Regions from separate parts of the Pseudomonas sp. C11 genome, predicted to be linked through region 2. Evidence: riboswitches for the same ligand, from Rfam matches in the RefSeq annotation. Region 2 holds a riboswitch; each other region holds the start of a gene.
What was found. A riboswitch is a leader RNA that binds a small molecule or an ion and turns the genes downstream of it on or off. The one in region 2 is predicted to bind cobalamin.
Positions count from the first base shown of each region.

Region 1: another riboswitch for cobalamin. It lies ahead of cobO (cob(I)yrinic acid a,c-diamide adenosyltransferase); the one in region 2 lies ahead of cobG (precorrin-3B synthase).
Region 3: another riboswitch for cobalamin. It lies ahead of VC352_RS16475 (energy-coupling factor ABC transporter permease); the one in region 2 lies ahead of cobG (precorrin-3B synthase).

Region 1 is NZ_JAWIIP010000004.1:86,253-93,010, reverse strand. It holds gene VC352_RS08255 (C40 family peptidase) at 1-196, shown strand, start outside; gene VC352_RS08250 (diguanylate cyclase) at 205-1,650, opposite strand; gene VC352_RS08245 (hypothetical protein) at 1,690-1,884, shown strand; cobalamin riboswitch at 2,119-2,329, shown strand; gene cobO (cob(I)yrinic acid a,c-diamide adenosyltransferase) at 2,505-3,116, shown strand; gene VC352_RS08235 (cobyrinate a,c-diamide synthase) at 3,116-4,408, shown strand; gene bluB (5,6-dimethylbenzimidazole synthase) at 4,405-5,058, shown strand; gene cbiB (adenosylcobinamide-phosphate synthase CbiB) at 5,062-5,970, shown strand; gene cobD (threonine-phosphate decarboxylase CobD) at 5,963-6,758, shown strand, end outside.
Region 2 is NZ_JAWIIP010000007.1:233,376-240,133, reverse strand. It holds gene VC352_RS13565 ((2Fe-2S) ferredoxin domain-containing protein) at 1-515, opposite strand, end outside; gene VC352_RS13560 (cobalt-precorrin-6A reductase) at 746-1,465, opposite strand; gene cbiE (precorrin-6y C5,15-methyltransferase (decarboxylating) subunit CbiE) at 1,462-2,664, opposite strand; cobalamin riboswitch at 2,721-2,916, shown strand; gene cobG (precorrin-3B synthase) at 3,008-4,321, shown strand; gene VC352_RS13545 (precorrin-8X methylmutase) at 4,314-4,940, shown strand; gene VC352_RS13540 (precorrin-2 C(20)-methyltransferase) at 4,937-5,680, shown strand; gene cobJ (precorrin-3B C(17)-methyltransferase) at 5,926-6,758, shown strand, end outside.
Region 3 is NZ_JAWIIP010000009.1:272,839-279,596, forward strand. It holds gene VC352_RS16460 (threonine dehydratase) at 1-669, shown strand, start outside; gene VC352_RS16465 (hypothetical protein) at 672-1,481, opposite strand; gene amn (AMP nucleosidase) at 1,585-3,057, opposite strand; gene VC352_RS16475 (energy-coupling factor ABC transporter permease) at 3,155-3,838, opposite strand; cobalamin riboswitch at 3,877-4,080, opposite strand; gene VC352_RS16480 (acyl-CoA dehydrogenase family protein) at 4,234-5,883, opposite strand; gene VC352_RS16485 (TetR/AcrR family transcriptional regulator) at 5,880-6,521, opposite strand; gene VC352_RS16490 (hybrid sensor histidine kinase/response regulator) at 6,641-6,758, opposite strand, start outside.

The sequences.
Region 1 (6,758 bases), on a different contig from region 2:
TGATCTGGTGTTCTTCGCCACCAATGGTGGCGGTGCGGTGAGTCATGCCGGCATTTACGTGGGGGAAGGGCGCTTCGTGCACGCGCCCTCCACTGGCGGCACGGTACGTCTGGACAGCCTGGACAATCGCTACTGGCGCAGCGCCTACCTCAGTGCCAAGCGCGTGCTGACGCCCGAACTGGCGCATAACCCCTGAAGCGTCATTCACTGATGCTCGATGCGGTTGCGCCCGGCACGCTTGGCGCGATACAGCGCCATGTCACTGCGTGACAAGGCCGCCTCCGCAGCCTGATCGTCATTGCTGAGGGTCGCTACACCCACGCTGGTCGCCAGGTGAGTCTGCTGATCGCCATGCTGCAACGGCGTGCGTGCCAGCTCCTGCTGGATGCGTTCGGCGAAGCGCAGGGCGGCATCGAGATCCGCATCGCACAGCACGACCGCGAACTCTTCTCCGCCGATACGGCCCGCGGCGTCGGTCTTGCGCAGGTGGGCACGGATCACGTCGGCGAAATGGCGTAGCGCCTGATCTCCCACCGAATGGCCCCAACTGTCGTTGATTACCTTGAAGTGATCCAGATCGAACATCAGCAGCGTGGCATTGCGGATGATCGAGCGCCTTAGTCGCGCCAGTTCCGCGTCGAGCTGACGGATGAAATGGCGGCGGTTGGAGAGTTGGGTCAGCGAGTCTGTCGTTGCCAGAACATTGAGCTCGACCTCGAAGTTCTTGCGTTCGGTGATGTCGGTAATGAAGCCATGCCAGAGCACGCTGCCGTCGTCCTGGGGAGTTGGTCTGGCTGCGCCCTGACACCAGGTATGGCTGCCATCGCTGCGGCAGACCCGATATTCCAGGCGCCAGGGCGTGAGGTTGCGGGTCGCGCTTTCCAGCGATCCCATGTACAGCCCAAGATCATCCGGGTGCAGTAATTGCCGCAGGCGCTGGGGGTTGGCCTGCAACTCGGCGGGGGAGACGCCGTAGATCTCCTGTGAGCCGGCGCTGATGTAGGTGAACTGGCCGCTGCCGTCTGCCTGGGCATGGAACTGGAAGACCATGCCGGGGATTTCGTTGCTCAGTGCGCTCATCAGTTCGGCCGTCTGCTCGAGCTGCTCGGCCATGTTGCGCAGCGCGCTGATGTCGGTCGTGGTGCCGACCATGCGCAGTGCCTTGCCGCTGCGGTCGCGTTCCACCACCTTGCCACGGCTGCGCACCCAGAGGTAATGACCGTCGCGGTGACGGATGCGGTGCTCGACCTCGTAGGCTTCGGTGCGTTGTTCCAGGTGGTCGATTATGGTGGCCTGAACGCGGGCGAGATCGTCCGGATGGATGCGTTTGTAGCTGTCGTGAATGTCGTCGCCGATTTCATGCTCGGCATAGCCGATCAACGCCTTCCAGCGTGGCGAGTAGTGAATGCGATCCTTGTTCAGGTCGCGATCCCAGATGCCGGTGTTACTGCCGTCGATGGCGAGCGCCATGCGTTGTTCCCGGCGCATCAGGGCTTGCTGTTCCCAGGTGATTGTCAGCAGCGTGTCGAGGCTGCTGACGATATCGCTCAGTGCCGTCTGATCGCTGTCATCGGGCGTTTGCGCGCGCTCGTGGAAAAGGCACAGCAAAGCCTTGCCGGCCGCCAGCGGGAGCAGGCTCAGGGCCTGCACGGAATCCGGCGGATCCATCCCGAGCTGACGGGCGATCGCTTGCCGATCTACGAGATGTCGTGCGGTTTCGGGCCACTGCCCTGGGTGCTGGGCGGGCGTATCGGCAAGTGGCTGTCCGCTGAACGCGACGACGTGAGCCTGATGCGGCGCTTTCTCCAGCACGAGCGCCGTGGAGGCATGCGTGTGCGTGCAGGCGAGCCGCAGCAGTGGCAAGCAGGCTTGCGCAAGAGGTGAATGCGACCCGTTGAAGGCAAACGTGAACAGCATTGGGACTCCACGTTCGTGAAAATGGGTGGCGCGAATAGGGGTTCAGGATTTGGTGCGAGCGGAATCTGCCGTCGCGCGCAGGCTTTGAGTTCGGTTATGGGCATTAGTTTAGGCGCGAGGGCGCATTGTGCCATTAATCCGGGTGCATGGGCGGAGACGGCGCAGCGCCGAAGATTGACGCGCAGCCCTGCCAGCCTCTACCCTGCGCGCCTTGCTTCAGGTGCCCCGCGTCGCTGTAACCGGCGACCGAGGGGGGAAACAGGGAAGCCGGTGCGCATGCCGGCGCTGCCCCCGCAACGGTAGGTGAGTCAAACGCCGCTTCAGGCCACTGTGCAAGGCACGGGAAGGCGCGGCGGGGTGCCATTGGCGTCGCTCACGAGCCCGGAGACCGGCCTGTCGCAGTTTCACGGCATCGCGGAGGGCGCTGTCCGGCTTACGCCCCGGTTCAACCGGGGCGTTCGTGTTTGCGTCTTCCGCCTGCCTGACCAGCCACCAGCGCCTGGAGACGTCGCGTGCACTCGCATGCTTCCTCACCATCGTCGCACCTTCGAATGACGGTGCCGGCGCCTGATGTACGGGAACACAGCATGAGCGAATCCGCCGAACGCGATGCCCGCCACAAGGCGCGCATGCAGCGCAAGAAAGCCCTGATCGACGAGAAGATTGCCCAGGCCCAGGATGAATATGGCCTGTTGCTGGTGCATAGCGGCAATGGCAAGGGCAAGAGCAGCAGTGCCTTCGGTATGGTCGCGCGTGCCCTCGGTCACGGCATCAAGGTTGGTGTGGTGCAGTTCATCAAGGGCGCGGCCAGCACCGGCGAAGAAACCTTCTTTCGCCGCTTCCCCGAGGAAGTCAGCTATCACGTGATGGGCGAGGGCTTCACCTGGGAAACCCAGGATCGCCAGCGCGACATCGCCAAGGCGCAGGAGGCATGGGCCGTGGCCCGGCGCCTGCTCAGCGATGAATCCGTTGGCCTGGTGGTGCTGGATGAGCTGAACATCGCCCTCAAGCACGGCTATCTCGAACTGGACGCGGTGCTGGCCGATATCGAGGCCCGGCCACTGCTGCAGCACGTGGTGGTGACCGGCCGGGGCGCCTTGCCGGGGATGATCGAGGCGGCCGATACGGTCACCGAGATGAGCCTGGTCAAGCATGCCTTCAAATCCGGGGTGAAGGCGCAAAAAGGCATCGAATTCTGATGACGACACGTCACTGCCCGGCGCTGCTGATCGCCGCGCCGGCGTCCGGCCAGGGCAAGACCACCGTTACCGCAGCGCTGGCGCGCCTGCACACCCGGCAGGGGCGCAAGGTGCGGGTGTTCAAATGCGGCCCGGACTTTCTCGACCCGATGATCCACGCCCGTGCCAGCGGCGCGCCGGTGTATCAGCTCGATCTGGCCATGGTCGGCGAGGCGGAGAGCCGTCGTCTGCTGTGGCAGGCCGCTGGCGAGGCCGATCTGATTCTGATCGAAGGGGTGATGGGCCTGTTCGACGGCAAACCCTCGGCCGCCGACTTGGCGCGCCACTTCGGTGTGCCGGTGCTGGGGGTGATCGATGGTGCGGCGATGGCGCAGACCTTCGGCGCGCTGGCCCATGGCCTGGCCACCTTTCAGCCGGATCTGCCCTTTGCCGGTGTGCTGGGCAACCGCGTTGCCAGTAGCCGTCATGGCGATATCCTGCGTGATGCCCTGCCGTCGAGCATTCGCTGGTTCGGCGCCTTGCCGCGCAGCGCCGCGGTGGAGTTACCCAGCCGCCATCTGGGCCTGGTGCAGGCGGGCGAGTTGGCGGATCTGGATGCGCGCCTGGACGCCGCCGCCGATGCGTTGGCGGCCAGTGCCGATGTCGATCTGCCGCCAGCGGTGAGCTTTGCTGCGCCGCAGATCGACGAGCCTGCGCCCCTGTTGAACGGTGTGCGCATCGGCGTGGCGCACGATGCCGCGTTCGCCTTCCTGTATCAGGCCAACCTCGACCTGCTGCAGGTGCTCGGCGCCGAGCTGTGCTACTTCTCGCCGCTGGCCGATAGCGAGCTGCCCGAGGTGGACAGCCTTTACCTGCCCGGCGGCTATCCCGAGCTGTACCTGGCCGAGCTGGAAGCCAATCAGGCCATGGCGGCGGCGATCCATGCCCATCATCAGGCCGGCAAACCGTTGCTCGCCGAATGTGGCGGCATGCTCTATCTGCTCGACGAGTTACGGGACAAACAAGGAGCCAGCGGGCGCATGCTCGGTCTGCTGGCCGGCAGCGCCGCGTTGCAACCGCGCCTGACTGCGCTGGCCTTGCAGGCAGTGACGCTACCGGAAGGCGAGCTGCGTGGGCATAGCTACCATCATTCGCGCCTGGACAGCCCGCTAGAGCCGCTGGCGCTCGGTCGCTGCCCGAATGGCAAGCCAGTGGCCGAAGCGGTCTATCGTCTCGGCCGGCTGACCGCCAGCTACATCCACTTCTATTTGCCGTCCAACCCGGAGGCGGCCGCCGCGCTGCTGCGCCCATGAGCGAGCACGCGTTCAGCCCCGAGGAGCGCGCGGCGGTGTACCGCGCCATCGCCGAGCGTCGCGACATGCGTCATTTCGCCGGTGGCGAGGTGCCGCCCGAGGTTCTGGCGCGCCTGCTCGAAGCGGCGCACCACGCGCCCAGCGTTGGGTTGATGCAGCCCTGGCGCTTTTTGCGTATCAGCGATCCGCAACTGCGTGAGGCGGCTCATGCGTTGGTGGAGGCCGAGCGGGTGCGTACCGCCGAAGCCTTGGGCGAGCGCAGCGACGCGTTCATGCGCCTGAAGGTCGAGGGCATTCGTGATTGCGCCGAGCTGCTGGCCGTGGCGCTGATGGACGGGCGCGAAGCGCATATCTTCGGCCGACGAACGCTGCCGGAAATGGATATGGCCTCGGTCGCCTGCGCCATTCAGAATCTGTGGCTGGCCGCGCGGGCCGAAGGGCTGGGGCTGGGCTGGGTGTCGTTGTTCGACCCAGAGGCGCTGGCCGAGTTGCTGGGCATGCCGGCAGGCAGCAAACCGGTGGCGCTGCTGTGCCTGGGGCCGGTGCAGGCCTTCTATGAGAAGCCCATGCTGGTGGAAGAGGGCTGGGCCACGCCGCGCCCACTGAGCGAGTTGCTGTTCGAGAATCGATGGGGAGAGCAGGGTGACTGAACGATGAGCCTGGCGCTGATCACCTGTGCCGGCGTGGCACTGGATGCCGTGTTGGGCGAACCGCGCCGTGCGCATCCGCTAGTGGCCTTCGGGCGTCTGGCCGAGCGTCTGGAGCAACGTTTCAACCCGTCCGGTGGCGGCTGGCGCAGCCATGGCGTGACTGCCTGGTGCCTGGCGGTGTTGCCGCTGACCCTGCTGACCTGGCTGCTGGCGCATATCAGCGGGCTGAGCTGGGCGGTGGAAATCTTTGCCCTGTACTTCGCCCTTGGCCTGCGCAGCCTCTACGAGCACGCGCAACCGGTGGCGCAGGCGTTGCGCCTGGGCGATCTGCAACTGGCGCGTGAGCGCGTCGGCTGGATGGTCAGCCGCAATACGACAGCGTTGGACGTCTCCGGGGTGGCCCGCGCCGGTACCGAGTCGGTGCTGGAGAATGGCTCCGATGCCGTCTTCGCCGCCTTGTTCTGGTTCATCGTCGCCGGTGCGCCCGGCGTCGTGCTCTATCGCCTGAGCAACACCCTCGATGCCATGTGGGGCTACCGCAACGAACGTTTCGAGCGCTTCGGCTGGGCGGCGGCGAAGATCGATGATGTGCTCAACTACATTCCGGCGCGCCTGGTGGCGTTGACCTACGCATTGCTGGGGCGCACCGCCCTGGCGCTCAAGTGCTGGCGCAGGCAGGCGCCGCTGTGGGACAGTCCCAATGCTGGCCCGGTGATGGCTGCGGGAGCGGGCAGCCTGGGCGTGAGCCTGGGCGGGGCGGCGGAGTACCATGGTGAGCGCCATGAACGCCCGCAACTGGGCGAAGGCCCGGCGCCGCATGCGCGTGATATCGAGCGCGCCATGAACCGGGTGATCGGCGGCGTGGCGATATGGCTGGTATGCCTGCTGGCTTGGGAGGTGTTGGGTGCTTGAACATGGCGGTCGTCTGCGCGCAGCCGCGCAGCGCTATGGCATCGCGCTGGAGGACTGGCTGGATCTGTCCACGGGCGTCGCTCCCTATGGCTGGACGCTACCCTCGGTGCCGGCCGAAGCCTGGATGCGTCTGCCCGAAGTGAATGACGGCCTGGAAGCTGCAGCCCGTGATTACTATGGCGCCCCCGGTTTGCTACCCGTGGCGGGCTCGCAGGCCGCCATCCAGATGCTGCCGCGCCTGCGCAAACCCTGCAACGTTGGCATTCTCGCCCCTACTTATGCCGAGCATGGTGCGGCCTGGCGCCGTGAAGGGCATCGGGTCACCAAGCTCAGCGAAGGCTCTACGCATCGCGCCTTGCCGCAGCTCGACGTGCTGGTGGTGGTCAACCCGAACAACCCCACCGGGCGCCTGATCGAGCCGATACGCTTGCTCGACTGGCACCATGAGTTGGCCGAACGTGGCGGCTGGCTGGTGGTCGACGAAGCCTTCATGGATTGCACGCCGCAGCACAGCCTGGCGCCATTCAGCGACCTGCCTGGCCTGATCGTGCTGCGTTCGTTCGGCAAGTTCTTCGGCCTGGCCGGCATGCGTCTGGGCTTCGTTCTCGCAGCGCAGGCTTTGCTCGATGAGCTGGATGACTGGCTTGGCCCCTGGGCGGTCAGCGGTCCGGCGCGCAGCGTGGCGCTCAGCCTGCTGCGTGATGAGGCTGGTCAGTGCCTGCAGCGCGAGCGCCTGCTGGCCGACGGTGCGCGGTTGGCGGCGCTATTGCGCGATTGCGGCTTACCGC
Region 2 (6,758 bases):
CCGCCCTCGCACTCCAGCTTGCCGGCGGCCTTGAGCCGCTGACGCAGGGTTTTCCAAAGGCCCAGCGCGCCCTTGCGCGTGCAGCGCGGGCCGTTGCACAGCAGCAGGCGCTGCGCATGCGGCGGGATCTGCGACCAGGCATGGTGTTCCGGCACGGCTGGCACGTCGCTGCAGGGGATATGCGCTTCACGGCGTTCGAGCAACGCGCCCAGGCCATCGAGCCAGGTGTCTTCCATGGCGGTGCAGACCACGAACACCTCGCTCCCATTACCGCGTTCGGCAATGCACTCGCGCAACCAGTCACGGTGCGCGGCATCGGCGCGCGGTTCCAGGTCGACCAGCAGCAGCGGGCGTGGCGCGTTATCGATGGCGTGCCAGAAACCGTCCTGCTCGGTGTCATGCAGATGCGCCTCGCCCAGCAGCGTTTCGATGCGCTGCTGCAGGCGCTCGGACGATGCACCACGCCCCAGGCCGGGGCCGATGAACAGGATGCGGGCGTAAGGGGTTTGGCTCATGACAGTCTCCAAAACGGGGCGGCAGTCTAGCAGCGCAACGGCAAGCTTAGGGCGGGTGCAACCCGCTAGACCGACATTGGCGGGTTTCACCCGCCCTACAGGAGCAGCGCCTCGCCCCAGGCATCCAACTCGGTGAACTCGCGCGTCACCACTGGCAATGGCAGGCGGCGTGGCGTCAAGCGTAGGGCGGGTGTAACCCGCCGGGCCGACGTTGGCGGGTTTCACCCGCCCTACAGGGGCAGCGCTTCGCAGAGGGCGTCCAACTCCGCAAACTCACGCGTCACCACCGGCAATTCGGGACGACGCAACAGCAGCACCGGCAGGCCCAACTCTCGCGCCACCTGCAGCTTCGGCTCGGTGGACGCGCTGCCGCTGTTCTTGCTGATCAGCACGTCGCAGCGGATGCGGGCGAACAGTGCACGCTCCTCGTCCAGGGAGAACGGCCCACGCGCGCCGATGATCTCAGCACGCGGCGGCGCCGGTTCGGCCTGCAGGCAACGTACCGTCCAGTGCTGGTGCTCAGGAATCTCATGCAGATGCGCCAGCGGCTCGCGTCCGGAGGTGAAGAAGGGCCGTTCGAATAGTGCCAGTGCGCGGGTCAGTTCATCCCAGCCGTCCACCTCGCGCCAGTCATCCTCCCCGCCTGGCTGCCAGCCAGGGCGACGCAGCGCCCAGCAGGGCACGCCGACGATTTCGGCGGCGCGGGCGGCGTTATGGCTGATCTGCGCGGCGTAGGGGTGGGTCAGATCCAGCAGCAGTTCGATGCCTTCGTCGGCGATAAAGGCGGCCAGTCCTTCGGCGCCGCCAAAACCGCCGACGCGCACACGGCAGGCGAGGTCGTCCGGCACGCGGCCCAGCCCAGCCAGGCTGTAGACCGTCTCCGGCCCCAGCCGACGCGCCAGGCGCAGCGCCTCGGTGGTGCCGCCGAGCAGCAGGATCCGCGCACTCACGGCTTGCGCACCGTCAGCAGGGTGATCGGCAGCGCCGCGCGCCAGGTGTCGAAACCACCCAGCGGCTGCGCCTGGGCCACGGTCAGACGCAGCATCTCGCCGCCGTGCTGCTCGCGAAAACTTACCAGCGCCGCCTCGCTCTGGATGGTCACGGCATTGGCCAGCAGACGCCCGCCCGGCTTGAGCGCAGCCCAGCAATCCTCCAGCACACCGGGCACGGTGACGCCGCCGCCGATAAAGATCGCATCCGGTGCAGGCAGCCCAGCCAGCGCCTCGGGCGCATGCCCGGCGACCAGTTGCAGACCGGGTACACCGAGCGTGTCGCGATTGTGGCGAATGTGTTCCTGGCGCCCCTCGTTGGCCTCGATGGCGATAGCGCGGCAAGCCGGGTGCGCACGCATCCACTCGATGCCGATGGAGCCGCAGCCGGCGCCAACGTCCCACAGCAGCTCACCAGGCAGCGGCGCCAGGCGTGCCAGGGTGACCGCGCGTACGTCGCGCTTGGTCAGTTGCCCGTCGTGGCGATAGGCGTCGTCCGGCAGGCCGCAGGTCGGCGGCAGCAGTTGTGCCCCGGCATCGGCCAGACATTCCACCGCCAGCAGGTTGAGGTCGGCGCCCCGTGGCAGGTTCCAGCTCGCGGCCAGACTATCAACACGGCGCTCCTCGGGGCCGCCAAGGTGCTCCAGCAAAGTCAGACGACTGGCACCGAAACCGCGGGCGCACAGGGCTTCGGCGACCTGCGCGGGGGTGTCACCATCGGCGCTCAATACCAGCAGGCGCATGCCGGGAAACAGTTTGCCTTTGAGCGTGGCCAGGGGCCGCCCGACCAGCGAAACCACCTCCACTTCCTGCAACGGCCAGCCCAGACGCGCGGCCGCCAGGGACACCGAGGACGGCGCGGGTAATACCAGCAGCTCGTCGGCGGCAACCTGGCGCGCCAGACTGGCACCGACGCCATAGAACATCGGATCACCACTGGCCAGCACGCACACCGCCTCGCCGCGCCGCGCCAGCAGCGGCCCAAGGTCGAAGGGGCTCGGCCAGGTTTCCCGCTCGCCACTGATGCACGGCGGCAGCAGCGCCAGTTGCCGTGGCGCGCCAACGATGCGCGTGGCCGCCAGCAGGGCGCGGCGCGCGGCCTTGCCGAGGCCGGAGTAGCCGTCTTCGCCGATGCCGACCAGGGTCAACCAGGGTTTCATCCAATGTCCTCGCACGGGCCCGACGGAGCGCCTGTCCGCGCTCCGGGCAAAGCGGGCATAATACAGGCTTCGTCGGTGCCCTTGAGTCGATACGACTCCGCAACGGGCCTAAGAGGGAACACGGCTAAACCGTGGCTGCCCCCGCAACTGTAAACAGCGAGTCTGCTGCACCCACGCCACTGGATGTCCGGGAAGGCCGCAACAGACCAAGACCTGTCAGCCAGGAGACCTGCCGACGAACGCTGGTCGCGAGTGCCAACATCGGGCGGGGTGTACCGATGCCATGGAATCCCCTGTGGATTTCGCTGGTTTGGTCGCCGCGTCGTTATCCACAGGTGATCCTTTGCCCGCATCCGTCCGCCCTTCCGCCTGCCCCGGCCTGCTGCGCATCGTGCCTGCGCTGGACGGCGGCATCTGCCGGGTCAAACTGCCCGGCGGCGTGCTGCGCAGCACCCAGGCGCGGGCGATTGCCGAGGCCGCGCTGCACAAGGCCAGCGGCGTACTGGAGCTGACCAACCGCAGCAACCTGCAGATTCGTGGCGTGCTACCCGGCCAGGAAGCACCGCTGATCGATGCCCTGCTCGCTGCCGGGCTCGGCCCGCGCGTGGCCGCCGCCGATGACGTGCGCAACCTGATGCTCAGCCCCGCCGCCGGCCTCGACCCGCAGGCGCGGATGGATGTGCGGCCACTGGCCAGCCAGTTGCTCGACCTGTTGCAGGACACCCCGGCGCTACATGCCCTTTCGCCCAAGTTCGCCCTGCAACTGGACGGCGGCGAAGCCCTGGCCATGCGCGAACACCCGCACGACCTGTGGCTGGCCGCTGAGAACGAGCAGCACTTGCTGCTGGGCCTGGCTGGCTGCCCCGGCGACACGCCGCTGGTACGCATCGAAGCGTCACAAGCGCTCGAAGTGGTACGCGAACTCCTGCTGCTGTTCCTCGAACGCGCCACGCCAGAACAATCCCGCATGCGCCATTTGCTGGCGCAGATCACACCCAGCGAGCTGCTGCAGCAATTGCAGGCCCGGCTGGCCTTTCCCCTGCAGCCTGCTGCTAACCCTCGGCAGCCCGCCGTTGTTCACCAGAGTGCGCCGGCAGGGATTTATCCACAGGCGCAGACCGGCCTGTGCATGGTGGTAGCAGGTGCGCAGTTGGGCCGGTTGCACGCCGAACAGTTGCTGACGCTCGCAGAGCTCAGCGAGCGATTGGGCGACAGCGAGCTGCACCTGACACCCTGGCAGGGCGTGCTGCTGGGCAACGTGGCGAAGGAAAGGGCTGACGAATTACTGGCCGCACTGAGCGAACTGGACCTTCTGCCCCATCTCGACGAACCGCTGCTCGGCCTGGTCGCCTGTACCGGCTCGGCGGCGTGCGCGCGCGGCCTGGCCGACAGCAAGCACCACGCCCTGCATCTGGCCGAGCTGCTGCGCGCAAACGGCGCGCGCCCACAGGTGCACTTAAGCGCCTGCCCACGCAGTTGCGCCAGCGCCCGCGTGCAGCCCTACACCCTTTTGGCCAGCACGCCCGACCACTACCAGCTCTATCAACGCACGCCCGAGGCGCCCGGTTTCGGCCGTCTGCTGGTGCCGGCCATGACCATCGACGAGGCCGGCGCCTGGTTCGCCCGCCAACACCCCGCAGGAAAACCCGATGCTTGATTACATCCGCGACGGCCAGGAAATCTACCGCCGCTCCTTCGCCACCATTCGCGCCGAGGCCAACCTCGACGGCATTCCCGCCGACCTGGAAAAACTCGCCGTACGGGTGATCCACGCCTGCGGCATGGTCGATGTGGTCGAGGATCTGCGCTTCTCCCCCGGCGCCGGTGCAGCGGGAAGTGCCGCGCTGCTGGCCGGTGCGCCAATCCTCTGCGATGCACGCATGGTCGCCGAGGGCATCACCCGCCCGCGCCTGCCGGCGAATAACAAGGTGATCTGCACCCTGCACGACGCCGGCGTACCGGAACTGGCCCGCGAAGTCGGCAACACCCGCTCGGCGGTAGCCCTGGAGCACTGGCGCGAACACCTGGAAGGCAGCGTGGTGGTGATCGGCAACGCGCCCACCGCGCTGTTCTACCTGCTGGAAATGCTCGATGCCGGGGCGCCGAAACCGGCGCTGATCATCGGCATGCCGGTGGGCTTTATCGGTGCTGCGGAATCGAAAGATGCGCTGGCCGCAGACAGCCGTGGCGTGCCCTACGTCATCGTCCGTGGCCGTCGCGGCGGCAGCGCCATGGCGGTGGCCGCGGTCAACGCCCTCGCCTCGGAGGTGGAATGATGGCTGGCCGTCTACTTGGCCTCGGCGTCGGCCCCGGCGACCCCGAGCTGCTTACCCTCAAGGCGCTGCGCCTGCTCAAAGGCGCGCCAGTGGTGGCCTACTTCGTGGCCAAGGCCAAGCACAACGCCGGCCATGGCGGTAATGCTTTCGGCATCATCGAGCAGCATCTGGACGCCGCCCAGCAGCGCCTGCCGCTGGTCTACCCGGTGACCACCGAGAAGCTCGCCCCGCCGCTGTCCTACGAGGATGTGATCGCCGACTTCTACGACACCTGTGCCGAGCAGATCGCCCAATTGCTGGACGATGGCCAGGACGTGGCGGTGATCTGCGAAGGCGACCCGTTCTTCTACGGCTCCTACATGTACCTGCACGACCGTCTGGCCGAGCGCTACGAGGTTGAGGTGGTGCCTGGCGTGTGCTCGATGCTCGGCTGCGCCTCGGTGCTCGGCACGCCGCTGGTGTATCGCAACCAGAGCTTGAGCGTGCTCTCCGGCGTGCTGCCGGAAGACGAACTGGAACAACGCCTGCGCGACGCCGAAGCGGCGGTGGTGATGAAACTCGGGCGCAACTTCGACAAGGTGCGCCGCGTGCTGCGCAAGCTCGGTCTGGACGACCGCGCCCACTACGTCGAACGCGCCACCATGGCCAGCCAGAAGATCGTGCCGCTCGATGAAGTAGAGCCGATGGATTCGCCGTACTTCTCCATGATTCTGGTGCCTGGGCAAAAGTGGCGGGGGTGAAGCGCCCGACATGCTTTTCTCCCCTCTCCCGCTTGCGGGAGAGGGGCCGGGGGAGAGGGTCTAACCGGCAACTCCGCATCGCCTGAGCCACCCTCTCCCCAACCCTCTCCCATAAATGGGAGAGGGAGCAGTCCGTGCACTGGGAGGCAGTTCATTTACCTCAGCACACAGGACTTAGACCGTAGCCCGGATGAAATCCGGGAGCCCCATTCCCCGGATTGCATCCGGGCTACAGGATTTACCGCATGAACATCGTCATCCTCGGCGCCAGCGCGCTGGCCACTGCACAACGCCTCAAGGCGCTTTATCCACAGGCCGTGATCCATGGCCTGCGCGGCCGTGCCGACGGCGCAGAGCGCCACTACGACGAGTTCGGCGAGCACCTGCGCGCCCTCTACCGCGCCGGTCAGCCGCTGGTGGTGCTGTGCGCCGCCGGTATCGTTATCCGCAGCCTTGCCGCGCTGCTGGCGGAAAAAGGCGCCGAGCCACCGGTGCTGGCCCTGGCCGAGGATGGCAGCGCCGTGGTGCCGTTGCTTGGCGGCCTGGCCGGGGTCAACCGCCTGGCCCGCGAGATCGCCGCGCACCTGGGCGTCACCCCGGCCATCACCACTAGCGGTGAGCTGCGCTTCGGCACCTGCCTGCTGGAGCCGCCGGCCGGCTATGCACTGGCCGACCTGCAGCAGGGCAAGCGCTTCGTCAGCGACCTGCTCGGCGGCGAAACGGTGCGTATCGAAGGCCAGGCGCCCTGGCTGGAAGCCGCGCAGTTGCCTGTGGATAACGCTGCCAACCGGGTCATCCACATCACCCCGCAGGCACGCCCGGCGCAGCCGGACGAACTGCTGATCCACCCGCGCAGCGCCGCCGCACTGATCGAACGCCCCGATGCCGAGTTGCCGGCACGGCTGCAACAGGCACTGAGCATCGCCAACCTGGCACCGCAAGCGCTGGCCTGCCTGCTTGCGGACAACCGCTGGATGGCCAATGCCGAGCTACACGCCGCCGCAGACGAGTTGAAGCTGCCGCTGCGCTTTATCCACAGCACGTCCGAACTGCTGCCCGAACACCATGCTGGCGATGG
Region 3 (6,758 bases), on a different contig from region 2:
GGCAACGCCCGCGAGAAGAACGCGGCGATGCGCGCCCTCGGCGCCGAGGTGATCGAATATGGCCGTGACTTCGACGAAGCCCGCGCCGAGGCGGCGCGCCTGGCCGAGCGCGACAACCTGCACTGGGTACCGTCATTGCATGAGGATCTGGTGCGCGGCGTAGCCACCTACGCCCTGGAGCTGCTGGAAGCGGTGCCGAATCTGCGCCGGGTCTATGTGCCTATCGGGCTCGGTTCGGGCATCTGCGGGATGATCCGCACCCGTGACCTGCTTGGTCTCGACACCGAAATCATCGGCGTGGTCGCCAGCGGCGCCGACGCCTATGCACGCAGCTTCGAGCAGGGCTGCCTGGTGCAGACCGAACGTGCCGACACCCTGGCCGACGGCATGGCCTGCCGCCAGCCGCAGCAACTGACACTGGACATGCTCAGCGCCGGCGCTGCACGCATCGTGCGAGTCAACGACGAGGAAATTCGCGCCGCCATCCGCGCCTACCACGAAGACGCCCACAACCTCGCCGAAGGTGCCGGCGCTGCCGCACTGGCCGCTCTGATGCAGGAGCGCGAACTCAATGCCGGGCAGCGCGTGGCCGTGGTACTCAGCGGCGCCAATATCGACCGCGCAGCGCTGGCCGAGCTGTTGCGTGACGAGGCGCCGGTGGCCGCCTGAACTCAAACCGTGGCGAGCGGCTCGGCAGGCTGGCGAGCGGGTGTCTGCCGTAACCAACGCGCCAGCCCCCACTCGGCCGCGATCAGTGCCAGCAACAGAGCGAGCTGAATCAGCAGGGCAATATAGAACGGCTTGAACACATGGCCGACCTGCTTCTTGAACAACCCGAGAAGAAACTCGGCCTGGAACAGCTGCTCGATACGGGCATCCAGTACCTGAGTCAGCACCTTCTCGTTGAGCCCGCTGTAACGGGCGGTTTTCTCTACCGCCATCTCGCCAATCGCCTTGCCTAGCAGGCTGGCGCGCAGACGGTCGAACAGGTCGAAGGCAATGCGCTCGGCGGTCGAGGCATCGGCACGGGCCTCGGCCTCCAGCAGCCGTTCGCTGCGCAGGTAGTCCAGCGCCAACTGGTTGAGCACCTCCTGCACGCTGGCATCGCGCACCGCCAGGGTGCCCTGTTGGCCCTGCGCTTCGACATAGGCCTGGAAATCGCTCCAGACGCCATCAGCAAGCTCCTGCACCATGGGTGCGTAGCTGTCGAGATGGCGATTGATCTGCTGCTGGCTGCCATACAGCAATCCGCCCTGGAAACCGAGAAACCCTCCGGCCAGCGGCAACAGCAGAAAGTAGAGTTTGAGCAGCCAGTGGTGCCAGCGGTTATTGCGCGCCAGCCAGCCCAATCGGTGCAGCTTTAGCGCCAGCAACAGACCCGCAACCGCACCGAGCAGCAGGGCCAGGCCGGTGTAGAGGAAAAGACTGAAAAAGCTGAAGGGTTCCCACAGCGCGGTGAGCAGCAGACGTGCCTGTTCCATGTGTATCGCCTCGTTCGTCCATGACGAGGGCGAGTCTAAACCAGCGCGCTAATCAGTGCCGCCGGGGCGTGACCAGACTGTGCGTCAGGCCACGCCCTGCTTATCAACGGAACGGCGGCTCGTCGAAGCTACGCAGCTTGCGCGAATGCAGCGAGTCGAGCTGGCTGCGCATCAGCTCCAGCGCGGCGATGCCAATATGCAGGTGCTGGGTCACGGCGCGCTCGTAGAAGGCACCGGCCGCACCGGGCAGCTTGATCTCGCTGTGCAACGGCTTGTCCGACACGCAAAGCAGCGTGCCGTAGGGCACCCGCAGGCGATAGCCTTGCGCGGCGATGGTGCCGCTCTCCATGTCCACCGCCACCGCACGCGACAGGTTGATCAACGGGCGCTCCTGCGCCCAGCGCAGCTCCCAGTTGCGATCGTCGTAGGTCAGTACGGTGCCGGTACGCAGGCGCTTCTTCAGCTCATCGCCCTGCTCGCCCGTCACCTGCTTGGCCGCTTCCTGCAGCGCCTGCTGCACTTCGGCCAGCGCTGGCAGCGGGATGTGCGGTGGCAGCACGCGGTCGAGGATGCCGTCGCGGCGCATGTAGGCGTGGGCCAACACGTAATCGCCGATGGTCTGCGACTGACGCAGGCCGCCACAGTGGCCGATCATCAGCCAGCAGTGCGGGCGCAGCACGGCCAGGTGGTCGGTGATGTTCTTGGCGTTGGACGGGCCGACGCCGATGTTGACCAGGGTCACGCCATGACCATCTTCGGCCTGCAGGTGGTAGGCCGGCATCTGGTAGCGGTGCCAGACCACGTTCTCGATGATCGCCTGCATCTCGCCTTCGTTCATGCCGCGCTCGATCACCACGTTGCCGGGCAGCACCATGCGGGTGAAGCGCGAGGCGCCCACCAGCATATCAAGGCCATGGCGGATGAACTGGTCGACGTAACGGTGATAGTTGGTCAGCAGAATCCAGGGCTGCACATGGCGCCAGTCGCTGCCGGTGTAGTGCTGGATGCGCTTGAGCGAGAAGTCGGTACGCGCCGCGTCGAACAGCGCCAGCGGCAGCGGGTCGATGTTCTCCCAGTCGTACAGACCGTCGGCGGTGCCGTCGGTGGCGGCGGACAGGTCGGTACTGGGGAATACCCGCGCCAGCTCAGCGGCGGTCACGCCACTGCCGGCCAGCTCATCGCCGCCCTCGACCACGTACGGGTAAGGAATGTTCTGCTGACTGCGACCGACCTCCACCCGCACGGTGAAGTCGTTCATCAATGGGCGCAGCTGCTCCAGCAGGTATTTGCGGAAGGCAGCCGGCTGGGTCACGGTGATCGCGTAGGTACCTGGGATCTGCACCTTGGCGTAGGCGCGCACGGTGGTCGGCACTTCGCCCTGGCACAGGTAGGTCAGGCGCAGTTCGGGGTAGCGGAACAGGCAGTGCTCGCTGGCATCCGGACGGATGCGCTCCTTGAGGTAGCGCTTGAGCGCGTGGCTCAGGGCACCGGTGGCTTCCTGGTGCAACGCGGCAAGGCGATCAACCGCCTCTTCGGGGGTATGGGCAACGATAAAATCATCGGAACAGGCTTTCACAGGCATCTTCCTGGCAGAACGAACGCCCCTATCTTGCCTGCAACCTCATGGCAAAACATAGCGCGGCGACCGAGCGCATCGGTCACCGCGCTCTGGATCAGGCTGCCGCCTGGTGCAAACGCACGTTGAACAGCGGGCCTCGGCTGAAACGCGCCAGCGCCTTGGCACCAGCCAGCACGCCCAGGTCGATCAGCGGCTCGACCAGAATCACGCTCATGTAGGCCAGGCCGAAGCTGCCCACGGCGGCCAGGTTATCACTGGTAAAGCCATGGCCGTAGAAGGCCCAGAAGCCGACCCAGGCGACGATACCGCCCTGATAGGCGGTCGACAGCGCCAGCGCCTGCTTGTAGGACAGGTCGACATAGGCGGTACCGGGCGCGACGATCCGTTTGGCCAGCACACTGATGGCCCACAGCGGCACCAGCAACGTGGTGACGTTCATGCCGTACTGCGGCAGGTCGAATGGGGCGAACAACAGCCCTTGCAGCAGCAGGCCAGCGGCCAGACCGACGGCCGTGGCACCGGCGCCGAACAGCAGGAGCAAGGTGGAGCCGAGGATCAGGTGCACCTCGGAAACGCCAACCGCATGGTGCGGGAATACCTCGAAGAAGCAGAACACCAGCGCGGTGGTCAGCAGGCTGCGCAGCGCCAGGGCGGTCGCCCCGCCGTTGTCGCGAATGGCATCGCGCGCCAGTTTGGCGGTCAGGCCAAAGGCACCGACTGCGGTTGCGTAGCTGAGGAAAATCTTGGCGCCTTCGACGACACCGGGTTCGATATGCATGCAAGTTCCTTGGCCGCGCCCACCGCGCGACGAGTTGGAGGATCGATGGATTCGATGGCAGGTCTCCTGGCTCACGGCTTGGCACTTCGCCCGCCTTCCCGACCGGAGTCAGTGGCATGAGGGCATCGTTCGCCGCTTACAGTTGCGGGGGCAGCCAGGGCATTGGCGAGACTCGCCGCACCCTGTTCCCTTTTCATCCGCGTCACGTAGGTGCACGCAGAACCATCGGCCGTCAGATTACTCGCCTGCTGGGCTAAAAAACAGCGCGCCGGGCTGGCGCGGTTGGCTCATCCCTGTTGGCGCGGGGAACACGTTTAGTACGACCAACTATCCCAAAGGGAAAAATCAGCCGCTAAAAATCCACCAACTTTTCCTTGTTAAAGATCGCTCAAGAATCAAAGCAGATTCGGCGTGCTACGCGCCAGCAACGCCTCGACGTCGACACCTCGCGGCAGAGTGCCGTAGACCCGTCCACGGCCTTCCAGGCGGCTGGCGATAAAGGCATCTGAGACGGTGGCGTTGCCGGCCTCCAGCAGCAGCTTGGCCTGCAGTGCCACGGCCATATCCTCGGTGAGTTGGCGGGCGCGATACTGGATATCGGCGGTATCGGCAAAATCGGCTTTAAGGCGCTGAATATGCGCCCTGAGGCGGGCATCTCCGTGGCCGTCGCCCAGCTCATTGAACAGCGCATCGAGAACGCCCGGCTCCTTGGACAGAGCGCGCAGCACGTCCAGGCATTGCACGTTGCCGGAGCCCTCCCAGATAGAGTTGACCGGCGCCTCGCGGTAAAGGCGCGGCATGATGGTGTCCTCGACGTAACCGGCACCGCCCATGCACTCGCTGGCCTCGTAGATCATTTCCGGGGCGCGCTTGCAGATCCAGTATTTGCCCACGGCGGTGACCAGGCGGGCGAACTTGTCTTCCTGCGCATCATGCGAGTGGTCGAGCGCGCGGCCCATGCGCATGCACAGCGCCAGCGCGGCTTCGCTCTCCAGCGCCAGGTCGGCGAGCACGTTCTGCATCAGTGGCTGGTCGGCGAGCCGCTTGCCGCCCACCTGACGGTGCGCGCAGTGGTGCGCGGCCTGGGTCAGGGCCTGGCGCATCAGGCTACTGGAGCCGACCATGCAGTCGAAGCGGGTCATGGCCACCATCTCGATGATGGTCGGCACGCCGCGTCCTTCCTCGCCGAGCATCCAGGCGAAGGCGCCACGGTATTCCACCTCGCTGGAGGCGTTGGCCCAGTTGCCCAGCTTGTTCTTCAGGCGCTGGATGTAGAACTGGTTGCGCGTGCCGTCCGGGCGATGACGCGGCAGCAGAAAGCACGACAGGCCCTTGTCGGTGTAGGCCAGGGTGAGGAAGGCGTCGCACATCGGCGCCGAGCAGAACCATTTGTGGCCGACCAGCTCGTAGCCCTGCCCCGGCCCGCCAAGACCGATGGCGTAGGCGCGGGTGGTGTTGGCACGCACGTCGGTGCCGCCCTGTTTCTCGGTCATGGCCATGCCGATGGTGACGCCGGTTTTCTGCTCCATCGGCAGGTTGCGCGGGTCGTACTGGCTGGAGAGGATCTTCGGCAGCCACTGCTCGGCCACGTTGGGCTGCAGGCGAATGGCCGGCACGGCGGCAAAGGTCATGGTCAGCGGGCAGCCACTGGCGGCCTCGGCCTGGCTGTGCAGGTAGGTCAGGCCGGCACGGGCGACATGCGCGCCGGCACGCGGATCGGCCCAGGGCAACGAAGGCAGACCATGCTCGACCGCCGTGCGCATCAGTTCGTGATAGGCCGGATGGAACTCCACCAGGTCGATGCGGTTGCCGTAGCGATCATGACTCTTGAACACCGGTTTGTTCTCGTTGGCGAGAAAGCCGGCCTGCATCAGCGTGCCGCCGGCCAATGCGCCGTAGGCACTCAGGCGTTCGTAGGCCCAGGCCCCGTCATAACGACGAGTCCACTCCTGCAATGGCAGGTCGAGGCGATAGAGATTGGCGCCGTCCAGGCTCGGCACCTGGTTGAACACCTCATGAGTTTCGGCGTGCAGGCTGGGTTTCATCGCGTGGAGTCCTCGGCGCCGACGGCGCGCAGGCAGAAGGTGGCTAGGCTGGCACTGACCTGATCCAGAGTGAGGCCGACATGTCCGGCTTCGCGCGCCGCCCGGGCGGGTGGCGACAGCGGCCCGATCAAGGCTTCGGCGATGGCGCCGACCAGGCAGGCGGCGGTGAGGCCGAGTTGCTCGATGCGAAACTCGCCAGCACGAACGCCCTCGCCGAGCAGATCGACGAACAGTTCGGCATAGGCTTCGCGATAGAGCAGGCGCTGCTCGTCGACTTCCGGGTCGACCGGTTCGGCAATCAGGGCAAAACCCAGGCGGCGGCTTTGCCAGGCCCTCGCCGCGAACTGCTCGAGCCCCAGGCGCAAGCGCTCGGCCGCGCTGCCGGAACCACGCAGCGCAGCGGCCAGGGCATCGACCTCTCGCTGGCTGGCCGTGGCGAACACTTCTGCCGCCAGTTCGCCCTTGCTGCGAAAGTGGCGGTACAGACTGCCGGTGGCGATGCCGACATCGCCGGCCAGCGCCTGCATGGTGAGGGAGGCGAAGCCGCCCTCGACCACGCGCTTAAGGGCGCAATCGAGGATGCGCTGGCGCAGCGCCTGATCGCGGTCGATGCGCGCTTCACTGGTGTGATAGGCCATGGTCTGAATCCTGATTCATTCGCACCCAGTGAATCAGGATTCAGACCATGGCTAAAGCGACGATCCAGCCAAACCTGCCGCCGAATCGGGAATGGGATGAACGGTAAACCGCGTGGCGCTCAAACCGCCGCAGTGCCGCTGGTAGCGCTTACTGGGCGGCAGAGCACCCAGTCATGCAGCAGGATGCGCAGCTCGTCGAACTTCACCGGCTTGGCCAAGTAGTCGCTCATGCCGGCA